DNA from 4 places in the Brevibacillus sp. FSL K6-6036 genome. Region 3 is predicted to be linked to each of the others. Evidence: riboswitches for the same ligand, from Rfam matches in the RefSeq annotation. Region 3 holds a riboswitch; each other region holds the start of a gene.
The links. A riboswitch is a leader RNA that binds a small molecule or an ion and turns the genes downstream of it on or off. The one in region 3 is predicted to bind lysine.
Positions count from the first base shown of each region.

Region 1: another riboswitch for lysine. It lies ahead of NST37_RS05685 (amino acid permease); the one in region 3 lies ahead of NST37_RS07900 (aspartate kinase).
Region 2: another riboswitch for lysine. It lies ahead of NST37_RS24555 (transporter substrate-binding domain-containing protein); the one in region 3 lies ahead of NST37_RS07900 (aspartate kinase).
Region 4: another riboswitch for lysine. It lies ahead of dapD (2,3,4,5-tetrahydropyridine-2,6-dicarboxylate N-acetyltransferase); the one in region 3 lies ahead of NST37_RS07900 (aspartate kinase).

Region 1 is NZ_CP150173.1:1,092,750-1,095,866, reverse strand. It holds gene NST37_RS05690 (cadherin-like beta sandwich domain-containing protein) at 1-1,086, opposite strand, end outside; lysine riboswitch at 1,465-1,653, shown strand; gene NST37_RS05685 (amino acid permease) at 1,769-3,117, shown strand, end outside.
Region 2 is NZ_CP150173.1:5,056,880-5,059,996, forward strand. It holds gene NST37_RS24550 (amino acid ABC transporter permease) at 1-496, opposite strand, end outside; gene NST37_RS24555 (transporter substrate-binding domain-containing protein) at 582-1,418, opposite strand; lysine riboswitch at 1,532-1,717, opposite strand; gene NST37_RS24560 (hypothetical protein) at 1,858-2,136, opposite strand; gene NST37_RS24565 (DUF418 domain-containing protein) at 2,608-3,117, shown strand, end outside.
Region 3 is NZ_CP150173.1:1,574,175-1,577,291, reverse strand. It holds gene NST37_RS07905 (DUF2507 domain-containing protein) at 1-235, shown strand, start outside; gene NST37_RS07900 (aspartate kinase) at 417-1,658, opposite strand; lysine riboswitch at 1,882-2,069, opposite strand; gene uvrC (excinuclease ABC subunit UvrC) at 2,164-3,117, opposite strand, start outside.
Region 4 is NZ_CP150173.1:3,296,181-3,299,297, reverse strand. It holds gene NST37_RS16570 (EcsC family protein) at 1-325, shown strand, start outside; gene NST37_RS16565 (GNAT family protein) at 451-999, opposite strand; lysine riboswitch at 1,195-1,379, shown strand; gene dapD (2,3,4,5-tetrahydropyridine-2,6-dicarboxylate N-acetyltransferase) at 1,470-2,180, shown strand; gene NST37_RS16555 (acetylornithine transaminase) at 2,195-3,117, shown strand, end outside.

The DNA of each region.
Region 1 (3,117 bases), 480 kb from region 3:
TGTCTCCCCTTTTACCGTCAGATTTTGCAGGTAGGCGTTGTCGCTTGGCTGCGGGGCGAGCTGAAAGTCCAGTATAGCGGTGTCTCCTGCCTCAAAGTTTTCAATCAGCTTGAGCTGCGGGATGTACCCGTCCTTGGCCGCTTCCACAGAGACCAGACCTGCGGGGACATCCTGGAGGATGTACTCGCCTTTCGCATTCGTCACTGCCGAAACAATTCCCCCGGCAGATACGACAGCACCCGCGAGCGGCTTGGGAGGCGAGCCCGAATCCGTAACCTTGCCTTTGATCGTACCGGTGTGCTTGTACTCTCCGAGATTGATCAGCAGCTTGACAAAATCGATGGCTGCGCCGTCTCCGTACGGATTTCGCGTCGTCTTGTCATCGAGAAGGATGGTCAGGCTTCCGTCCTTCAAGAGCGGCAGGTATTCATCCGGAATTTGGACGCTGATCAGCTTTCCGATCGGCCCATGCTGGTTGAGCGAGTTGATAACGTTCTCCAGAAACGGCGCCCGGACGCCGTTCAGCTCGGCTGTATATTTGACCCGCCCCGGATACTTCCGCGGCTGATAGTCATTGATGAACATCTGGAGAATGGCCCCTTCGATCGGGGTGTTTTTCGTGTCAAAGGTTACCTTGATGGGAACGACCGGATTGGCTGTCTTGCTGTAATTGTTTCGGGTATAGCCGTCCGCCACATGATCATTGGCATCATTTTTGGGGTTCCGCAAATCCGGATATTGAAAGGAGCTGATCACCATCAGCTGGTCCGTTCCTGCCGGATCGGTCGGCTGGTGAGTTACTTTCGGATATGGGGCCCCTGTGCTTTTTCCCGAAAATGGATCGTAGCCGTTCGGCCAGCCTCCGCCCAGATTGTCGATATCCCCGACCCGGACCATCAGATCGGCCTCTGTCGTATCGTACTTTACGGCATACGGCTTGGACCAATCCCCGTTTAACGGATCGTTCGTGCGATTTACCGCCGACGCAGCCATAGCAGGACTGCTTGTCCATTCCAGCGAAAAACCGGTAAAGCAGATCAGAAATGCGAGGCACATCAAAAACAGTCGATGCAGACTCCGCTTCATGAAAACGGCTCACCTCTTTCCTTTATTTGCGTTCGAGCTGTGCAGTGTCTTTGAAGGGAAGACATCTAACATTCCTAATTATGGTACTATTTTACCATGAATAAAGACTCAGATGACTAGATGGTTTTTGTAGCATCTGTTACACATTTTTTTGCAGCCTGCGATCCCATTAGCTGTCATATCCACACCATAATCTTCATACTGTCAGAGCATGGCCCTCTTTTCCTTCGTACCCTTCTCCAGCTTCGATAAACCAAAAATAATAGACCGTCGCGATGTCCCGGACCTCACTGCCACAAAATCACACTTGATTTTAAAGGAAAAACCCATATACTTGAACCATAACATAATCTCATAGCAATTATCCTCATCAGACACGATGAGGATAGAGGTCGCGGCTTTTATATTATTCTGTACGAGATCCAGAGAAGATTGATGACTCCAGAAGAAGGAAAAGCTGCCGAAGTCTGCCGTGTATTCTCTGTACACACAGGCTGGGGCTGTACCCGACAAGGGACAGAACTGTCACGTTTGCCAGCCGAGCAAGCGTGGTGTGCTATCTTCCGTGAAGGCTTGGTGGGGATTGGATCATACCGCCCTTTTGCCGTTTTTGGCTTGTGGTGGTATTTTTATTTCCGGCCTTCCTTCCCGCAAATCAAGAGAAAGGTCGTGTTTTTATTTTATGTCTTCCAATCAATTGCAACGCGGATTGAAAGCCCGTCACTTGACGATGATCGCCATCGGCGGATCGATCGGTACCGGACTTTTCCTGGCGAGCGGCGGCTCCATTCACTCTGCCGGTCCGGGCGGTGCTTTGGTTGCCTATATAGCGATCAGCCTGATGGTCTTTTTCCTGATGACGAGCCTCGGTGAGATGGCGGCGTTCATGCCGGTATCCGGCTCCTTCAGCACTTATGCGTCCAAATTTGTCGATCCGTCCCTCGGCTTCGCGCTCGGATGGAATTACTGGTACAACTGGGCGATCACGATTGCCGTCGAGCTTTCAGCCGGTGCGCTCATCATGAAATACTGGTTCCCGGACACGCCGTCCATTCTCTGGAGCGCGCTTTTCCTCGTCCTTATGTTTGGCTTAAATATGTTATCAGTAAAAGGATACGGCGAATCCGAATATTGGTTTTCCTTGATCAAAGTAAGTACGGTCATCATCTTTATCATCGTCGGCGTATTGATGATTTTTGGCATTATGGGCGGCGAAGCAGTCGGCTTCCACAACTTTACCAAGGGAGATGCGCCGTTCAGCGGCGGCTTTATGGCGATGCTCGGCGTCTTCATGATCGCCGGCTTTTCCTTCCAGGGAACCGAGCTGGTCGGGATTGCCGCAGGCGAGAGCGAGGACCCGGCCCGCAACATTCCGAAAGCCATCAAGCAAATCTTTTGGCGCATCCTGCTGTTCTATATTTTTGCGATCTTCGTCATCGGGATGCTGATCCCGTACGACAATCCGAATCTCATAAACAGCGACATTACGGACATTGCAGTCAGCCCGTTCACGCTGGTGTTTGAAAAAGCGGGGTTTGCCTTTGCCGCTTCTGTCATGAACGCCGTCATTTTGACATCCGTCCTCTCGGCGGGCAACTCCGGGATGTACGCGTCTACGCGGATGCTGTATGTTCTCGCCAAAGAAGGAAGAGCTCCCAAGCTTTTTGCCAAAGTGAACAGCCGTGGCGTGCCGACCAACGCCCTCCTGCTGACAACGCTTATCGGGATGTTTGCCTTTCTGTCCTCGCTGTTCGGGGATGGCACCGTCTACGTCTGGCTCTTGAATGCTTCCGGGATGTCCGGCTTTATCGCCTGGCTCGGGATTGCGGTGAGCCACTACCGCTTCCGCAAGGCGTATCTGGCACAAGGCTACGATCTGAAGCAACTGCCTTACCGGGCGAAATGGTTCCCGTTTGGACCGATCCTCGCCTTCATCATCTGCCTCATCGTCGTGCTTGGCCAAAACTACACCGCCTTTACCGGCGAGACGATCGACTGGGGCGGCGCACTTGTATCGTACATCGGCCTGCC
Region 2 (3,117 bases), 1.7 Mb from region 3:
ACTGGTTCCCCGTTGCCGGCAGGATATTGCGAATCACTTGCGGCAGCACGACATTCATCATCGTTTGCACGTGATTCATCCCAATCGCATGGGCTGCTTCAAACTGTCCCTTGTCAATCGAAATAATCCCGCCGCGAACAATCTCGGCCATGTACGCTCCCGTATTAATCGACACGACGAAAACGGCGGCCAGAATCCGGTCCATATCAACCCCGAACGCCAAGGCGGAACCGTAGTAGATGACCATCGCCTGCACAATCATCGGTGTTCCCCGGAAAAATTCGATATACGTAGCTAGAATGGCATTGACTGCTTTCAAAATCGCCCTTTTGGCTCCCCGCTCCGGAACGGGGATCGTCCGGATAAGCCCGATCAATAGGCCAATGATGGCTCCCAAAATCGTTCCGAGCAAAGCGATGAATAGGGTCATTCCCGCTCCGCGAAGGAACATGGGCCAGTTTTCGGAAATGATTTTTACAATCCACTCGAAGCTCATCGTTCTCCTCCGTTCATGCAGGGAAGCTCCCCTGCCCTATGCGCATAAAACCGACTGCATGGAGATGCAGCCGGTTCGCAAGCGATTATTGTGCTGCTGGTTGATTTTTGATGGCTGTATCCATGATCCTGGTACGCTCTTCCTCCGAAATGCCGGATAAAATCTCATTGATTTTTTTCGTCCATTCACTGTCTTTTTTCACGCCGACAGCGATGGCCGTATCATCTTCCGAGGTCGTAAATCCATCCGTAAACTCGACCATGGCAAAGTTCGGGTTGGCCGTGGAGGCACTGACGGCTTCCGGACGCTCAGAGACGTAACCGTCGATCATTCCGGATTCAAGCGCTACGCGCATCGCCGGGAAGTTGTCCATCGCAGGCTCTTGAACGACGCCCTCGATTTGATTGATCACGGAATAGTGGAATGTATTCAATTGGGCAGTCACTTTTGCCCCTTTGAAATCCTGGATGGAAGTAGCGTTCTCGTATTTTCCGCCTTTTTTCACGACCATGACCAAATTGGATTTATAGTAGTTGTCCGAGAAATCGATCGTTTGTTTGCGCTCTGCAGTTGGAGACATCCCTGCAATGATCGCATCGATTTTGCCGGAGGTTAATGCAGGAACAAGGCCATCCCACTCCGTTTTCACGATGACCAATTTTTTGCCCAGGCCATCCGCAATCTTTTTCGCAATTTCTACATCGTATCCGCCTGCGTACTCCGCATTGCCGTCGATTTTCACAGCACCGTTGGAATCGTCCATTTGGGTCCAGTTGAACGGAGCGTATCCCGCTTCCATCCCTACCTTGAATGTTCCCTCATCGGTTGAGGCAGATTGCGAGCTGCCTCCGCCTGCCCCACATCCTGCGAGCAAAAGTACAGCGGATAGAAACATAGCTATGAATGATGACTGTTTTTTCATGGTTCATTTTCTCCTTTGGCTTCTGGTTTTTTGGCTGAAAAAATGCAAAAAGCGACCTGAGATAGACTCAGGTCGCACTACAAACATAGTTGCCCAAATACCTCTCTTTTCCCAGATGAGATAGCACAACTCAATAAATCGGGTCATTTATTGAGACAGTCCTGCAGCTCTTAACTGCAGACCCAGCAATGCAATACCGAGAAATATTGCAAGCTTCGGCGACATTTCCTTCTCCCTGGCATCAACGCTTTCTCGAACTCCGCCAAGGACTGTTAAATATCGCAACCTCTACCTCACTGTTTTAAGTGAGGTCCATATTCAATTATGTTTTTGAGTTTACAATGTTATGTTAATTCTGTCAACCTGGGTCTTTTCTCCAAATGATGCTGGCAGACTATTTTTTGCGTTCCTGTATGCGCAAAAAGACTTATTCCTCTCATCAATGTATGGGGGCGAGGCTCTCCATGAATGTTTTCCGCTCTTCTTCGTTGCTGTTTGACTGCAGATGATAATAGCGAAGCTCGTTGTATTTCGTCTGACTGTCCAAGTCTTGTTTCGGCAGAAATACTGCTTCCCACACACCTTGTTTGTTTAACGAATTATCCATATCGACCACATAATTGCCGACTATCTCAAACCGATCATCGGATTTCTGACTGTTGCCTTTATTTGCGTACCACTCGATCATCGGATGGTAGTCGTATGTTGATTTCTTCATTTGCAGAAGTTCAATGTACGTATCGCTGTTTACGTACGAGATTAAGAGAGACCCTTCATTTAGATCCAAGAGCGTTTTTTGTTCAGTATAACCATCCGGCAGAGACTCCGGTAAGAATACTTGAAAGCTCAGTTTTTTTATTTTATCAATGCTTACAGTAGAGCTCGCACAAGCAGCCAGCAGGAAACAGACGACGAACGGTACCAATCTCCTTATAAACATAGCATCACCCGTATTTTATCATTTGTTACTTACCATAGCGGGGACTCCCATCCTCTTCCTGTCCCTTGGAAAACAGCCTTGAGCCAATTCCACCAGCTGAGGCCGACCAGCAAACGGCTTGATTTGATTGCTTGTTACAAACTTTATGACACGAGTCATAAACATCTCTTTACAGGTGTGAATGTTCCCTCGCTCTTTTCATGGCTACACTAAGACTACATGAAATTCATACGCAAAAGGGTGAGGGATATGGAACAACGCAAAGAAAGAATCCGTCTTCTTGATATTCTGCGAGGCTTTGCAATCCTCGGGACGTTAGGGACAAACATATGGATTTTCGCCCATTTGGGGGATCTTACCTACCTTACGACATATGATTATTCTGGGTGGTGGGCAAAAGACGATCTCATCAGGATGATCGTGTTATTTCTCGTCAACGGGAAGCTGCTGGGATTGTTGACAATCATGTTTGGAGTTGGACTTGAGCTAAAATATCAGCAAGCCATTCGCAAAGGGAACGCTTGGCCTGGAATCTATATTTGGGTATCCTCGCTTTTATTCCTGGAAGGCTTGCTGCATTTTACCCTGGTCATGGAGTATGACATCTTAATGAGCTATGGCATAACTGCAATGATCGTCGCCTACATCGTCAAAGGCGGCGACCGCTTGATATCCATAACGATGAAAGTGCTTGGAAGCCTGCATGCAACTGCCATCCTGGGGATCCTGGTGATTAGTCTGATTGATGCCAATATGACA
Region 3 (3,117 bases):
TTTTATCAGGCTGGGCCTCGGCAAGCTGGATGTCCTGGAGGAGGGAGAGCGTCATTATCGATATCGATTGACGCACACGATTTTTTCATACATGCCGCCTGAACGAATTTTGCGCTCTCTGGCCCTGGAATGCGGAATCATTGCCGGAGCCGTCAACAGGTGGCAGGGCAGGGAGCCGGAGGTGCGAATGGAGCTGGCCGAGAAGGGGAGCGTCTTGATCTCTTTGGCTGTTTGAATGCGTGATTCTTCTGGTGCCATCACCTGAACAAAAGTCCCGGATCAGCTTCCCTATATTTATATAGAAGAAACAGGAAAATGGAATCAAATGCGCCTCGCTGCAATGAACAGCCAGACGGTCATATTTAACCCCCCTCTTCAACGAAAAGGGGGGAGGCGACTCTTGTATGTGGTTGTGCTTACAAACTGTGCACCACGGCTTCTTCGCTTACGTCCAAGCCGTAGGCCGTATGCAAGCTGCGAACTGCCAGTTCCGTAAGTTCTGCGGGAATCACGCAAGAAACCTTGATGTCGGAGGTGGATACCATTTTGATCGTGATGTCCTGCTCGGCCAAGACGCGGAACATCTCGGCGGCAACCCCCGGATTGTTCACCATGCCGGCACCGACGATCGATACCTTGGTCAGGCCCTCTTCATGATCGACTTTTTCAAAGCCAAGCTCTGCCTGATTGGAGGAGAGGGTTTCCAGCGCTTTTGGCAGGTCGCTGGCAGCCACCGTGAACGAGATGTTCGTCACGTCCGCATCATAGGAGCTTTGGATAATGATGTCTACGTTTACCTGGTTGTCAGCCAGCGTATTGAAGAGGCGGGACAGGGTTCCCACTCGCGCAGGCATGCCCACGACCGTCAGTTTTGCCACATCTTCATCATGTGCCACGCCGCTTACTACTCTTCCTGTTTCCATATTGGCAACCTCCTCTACGTACGTACCTTCTTCAGCCGTAAAACTGGATCGGACGACGAGCCGCACTTTGTATGTTTTGGCCGCTTCCACAGAGCGCGGGTGAAGAACACCGGCCCCCAGATTGGCCAGCTCCAGCATTTCGTCATATGAGATACTGTCCAGCTTTTGCGCGGACGGAACGACCCGCGGATCGGCCGTATACACGCCGGCCACATCCGTAAAGATCTCGCATCTGTCGGCATTCAGGCCGGCTGCAAGCGCTACGGCAGAAGTATCGGAACCGCCTCGTCCCAATGTGGTTATTTCTCCTTCGGCACTGACCCCTTGAAACCCTGCCACAATGACGACACGTCCCCGGGCCAGTTCCTTTTGAATCCGCTCGGTTTTGATTTCCGTGATCCGCGCTTTGCTGTGGATCGCTTCTGTTGTGACACCAGCCTGCCAGCCGGTGAGAGAAATGGCGTCATAGCCGCGCTGATGCAGAGCCATGGACAAAAGTGCGATGGAGACCTGTTCACCTGTCGCCAAGAGCATATCCATCTCGCGCTCCGAAGGGTAGGCGGAAATTTGTTTGGCCATATCCACCAGCACATCTGTCGACTTGCCCATCGCGGATACGACAATGACCATATCATGGCCCGCTTTTTTATATTCAATAATCCGGTCTGCTACTCGAAAAATGCGTTCAATGCTACCAACGGAGGTCCCTCCGTATTTCTGCACGATCAACCCCATGCGGCTTCTCTCCCTTTTCCTTGAATAGACCAATGTCTCTATGGATATTCTCTGTCGAAACGAAACGTTGCATGAGTCTTTTCCTTATCAAAAAAGGCAACGACAAGGAAAATACCTGCCGTTGCCTACGTAATAGACAATATCGGTTCCTCCTTCCCTGGACCACGCAAGCCGCTGGCACAAAGCATGACAGTACAGCCCCTGTCATCTACACGCAGCAGACTCGTGAGATAGCTCTCCATCCGGCAATGGGGTATTGCTCGGATGACAGTCCTGTATTTGTTCAACACAGGCCCAGCACGCAAGGAAGCGGGTCTTCCCTCCGTACTTCGGCGAATCCCCCTTTCCGCTACCCGTCAACGATCCCGATCTCAGGGTGGTACTCATGGTTTTCGCGCCTCTACCTCACTCCAATAAAGGGAAGTGAGGTTACATATTCTGTTTGAAAGGGATTATATCACGCAAAAGGCAACGGTTCAAATATTATTTTGAACAATTTCTCAGCTCACATCTTCCTGAGATGGGCGATAATCTCCCGGGCCAGCTTGTCGCCAATCCCGAGCTGCCTGAAATCCTCGACAGTCGCCTCTTTCATCTTTTTCAGCGAACCAAAATGCTGGAACAGAAGCTTGCGCCGTTTTTCGCCGATGCCGGGAATGTCGTCCAACTGGGAAGAGAGCATCGTCTTTGTCCGGGCCTGCCGGTGAAACGTAATCGCAAATCGGTGGACCTCATCCTGCACGCGCTGGAGCAGGTAAAACTCATAGCTGTCCCGCTTCAGCTCGACCGGCTCGGGCGGATTCCCATAGAGGAGCTGGGCAGTCTTGTGCTTTTCATCCTTGGCCAGACCGCATACCGGGATGTAGAGCCCCAATTCATTTTCCAGCACATCCATCGCAGCGCTGATCTGTCCTTTGCCTCCGTCAATTACGATCAGGTCGGGCAGCGTCTGGTTTTCCTTCAGCAGGCGCGTGTACCGGCGCCGGACTACCTCGCGCATCGAGCCGTAGTCATCCGGCCCCTCGACGCTTTTGATCTTGAATTTCCGGTACTCTTTTTTGTCCGGGCGTCCATCCGTAAACACGACCATCGCAGAGACCGGCTCTGTCCCCTGAATGTTGGAGTTGTCAAACGCTTCGATCCGGTGCGGGGTTCCGATCCCGAGAATATGGCCCAGATTGTGCACAGCCTGAATCGTCCGGGCATCGTCCTTGGACATGAGCGCAAATTTCTCCTGCAGGGCGATGCGGGCATTCTCGCTGGCCATCTGCACCAGCTCCCGCTTTTTGCCGCGCTTCGGCGCATGCACCTTCACGCCCAGCCACTCGGCGAGCAGCTCCGGATCGCTTTCCTCCGGCAGCAGGATTTCCCGGGGGAGGGCATTCTGCTTGTCAAAGTAAAACTGGCTGACGTAGGACATGAAATCCTCTTTTTCGCCGCCGTAGTAAGGAAAAGAGGT
Region 4 (3,117 bases), 1.7 Mb from region 3:
CAAGCGGGAGCGGCTGTTTATTGTCAAATGTCTGCAGTTCGCTTCCTCGGATATTGTAGGAAAGCAGGCGATCCTGGAGGAGCTGTCTTCTTTCGACAATCCTTCCAAAGAGCGGGATGTACTCTCTCAGCTTCAGGGCTGGCGAGAGGTAGTGGTGACCTACACGGAAAATTTCGGGTGGAAAAAGCTGTTTCAGATCGTACCGGTCGCGGGAATGCTCTTCGGCGCTTATCTGAATCGCTCGTCTGTCCGTGACGTGGCGGAGACGGGCATGATGCTGTATCGCAAGAGAAGGATTCTCGAGCGGCTTGGCACGGAGGCGTAGCTGTAGTGTGAACAAAAGCCCAAATGGCCGAATCGGCCGAACAAATTGCCCAGCCAAACGCCGAACCGAATTATTGAACCGATTTTCTGAATTGCAACCGTCCAGATTAAGTGATGCTGCCGCTCCTACGTCGTCTCCAGCTCCTCGGCGGTAATGGCAAAGATCAGGTGATCCTCCCATTTACCGTTGATTTGCAAATAGCGAAGCGACAGTCCTTCTTCGCGAAATCGGTTTTTCGCAAGAACCTTGATCGAGCCTGTATTGCGCGGCATGACCGCAGCTTGAACCCGGTGAAGCTTTGCTTCGGTAAACGCAAATCGGATGACTTCTCCTACTGCTCTGGTCATTATTCCTTTGCCGTTATGAGATTGATCGAGGAAATAGCCGAGTGTAGCGTTTTGCCAGGCTCCGCGCACGATATTGGAGAGGTTGACGCGGCCGACGAGGGTTTGATCAGGGCCGACGAAAATGCCGAACGAATAGCCTGTCCCTTCGCGAAAGCTTCGCTCTGCCTCCTCCAACTGCTGGTACTGCGCTTCAATTGTGTAAAAAGAAGCGGGGCGGATGGGTTCAAAAGGCTGCAGAAATTGGTGGTTTTGTTGCCGCAAAGAGGCCAGGGCAGGGGCATCGCTTGCAGACAAGGGACGAACAAGAAACGCAGAAGGTGCAAACATCTTCAGGTTCAGCCTCCTATTCACATATAGGGTGGATGGAAAGTTTAGCATGAATCAGGACTGTTGAAAAGAGGGAAAAGGGAGTCGCTGACAATGCCGTCCAGCAGGAGCGGCCCACTCTCGATTCAACAGTTGCCACCGGGTACGGAATTTGGTACAGTACAGGGTAAGTAAAGCTGAACAATTGCATATTGCCTTCTAAATAGAGGCGCGCTGCGGATGAGTACTTCTTTTCATCAGGAATGGGGAAAGGGAAGAGGAGAAAAGGCCAAAGCGCCGAAGTTCTGGCCGCATCCCCATTGGCGGCAGGGCTGGGGTGCTCGTGAATAATGATCATCCTGTCATAGGAGAAGTTTCTCTTATGGAGCGCTATTTACGTTTGCTTGTCCGGTATCAAAAAGCAATGAGTATAGCGTTTGCACTCATTGCTTTTTCTACATTCATTTCAAGAAAAGTGGAGGAGAAGTACTGTGAACATGATGGATGCCAATGAAATTATCTCGTTTATTCAAAAAAGCGAAAAGAAAACGCCTGTAAAGGTATACCTCAAAGGGGATTTGGACGGCATCGACTTCGGTCCCAGCGCAAAAGCCTTTTTGAACGGCGGCACGGGAGTCGTTTTCGGGGAGTGGAAGGAAATCCAGCCTGTTCTGGAGCAGCATGCGGATAAAATCGCGGATTATGTAGTGGAGAGCGACCGCCGCAACTCTGCGATTCCGCTTTTGGATACAAAAAACATTCAGGCACGCATTGAGCCAGGCGCAATCATTCGCGACCAGGTGAGCATCGGCAACAACGCTGTCATCATGATGGGAGCTTCCATCAACATCGGAGCCGTCATCGGAGAAGGCACCATGATCGACATGAACGTCGTCGTCGGCGGACGCGGAACGATCGGGAAAAATTGCCACATCGGCGCAGGTGCTGTCATTGCCGGCGTGATCGAACCGCCATCTGCGTCTCCGGTCGTTATCGAAGACGATGTCGTGGTAGGAGCAAATGCGGTCATTTTGGAAGGGGTTCGCGTCGGAAAAGGCTCCGTTGTAGCCGCAGGAGCTGTCGTTATCGAGGACGTTCCGCCGAATGTGGTAGTAGCTGGTACGCCCGCACGCATTATCAAGCAAATCGACGAAAAGACACGCTCCAAGACGGAGATCAAGCAGGAGCTGAGACAGCTGTAAGGGAGAGGGTAGGCATGGACTGGCGTTCGCTTGATCAACAATACATCGTCTCTACGTACAAAAGACTGCCGATCGCTATCGCCAAGGGCGAGGGAAATTACCTCTACGACACGAATGGCAAGGGATATCTCGATTTGTTTACCGGACTTGCCGTAAACGTGCTCGGCCACTCTCACCCGCGGATTATTCAGGCCCTGCGGGAGCAAGGGGAGCAATTTTTGCACATCTCCAATATTTTCCTCAATCCCCCTGCGATCAAGCTGGCGCAGAGGCTGATCGAGCATACCATCCCGGGGAAAGTCTTCTTTACCAATTCCGGAGCAGAAGCGACCGAGGCGGCTATCAAGCTGATTCACAAATGGACGGCTGCCGAAGGTACGGGACGCTCAGGCATCGTGGTTCTGTCCAACAGCTTTCACGGCCGGACATTGGGAGCTCTTCGCCTGACCAGACAGCCTCACGTCTATCAGGATTTTCCTCAGCCCGATTTTCCGGTCTATGAGCTGAAGGCAGGAGACATTGATCAGCTTCGCGCTGTCTGTGAGGAACGCCGTCCTGCTGCCGTTTTGATGGAGCCGGTGCTGGGCTCGGGCGGTGTCGTCCCTCTGGCTGAAAGCTATTTGCAGGAAGTGGCGGCGATCTGCCAGGCGACAGGCACTTTGTTTGCAATGGATGAGATTCAGACAGGAATGGGACGGACAGGCAAATTATTCGCTTTTCAACACGCTGCTGTGACACCGGACCTCATTCTTTTTGCCAAAGGAGTAGGGGGCGGGCTTCCGCTCGGGGGTGTCATCGCAGGCGAAAAACTGCAAGACTTGTTCAAGCCGGGTGATCACGGCACCACGTTTGCGCCGTCACCGCTCTCTGCCGCCTTGGGGAATGCAGTTCTGGACGAACTGTTGGACGCAGCGTTCCAAAGTCAATTGCAGGATGT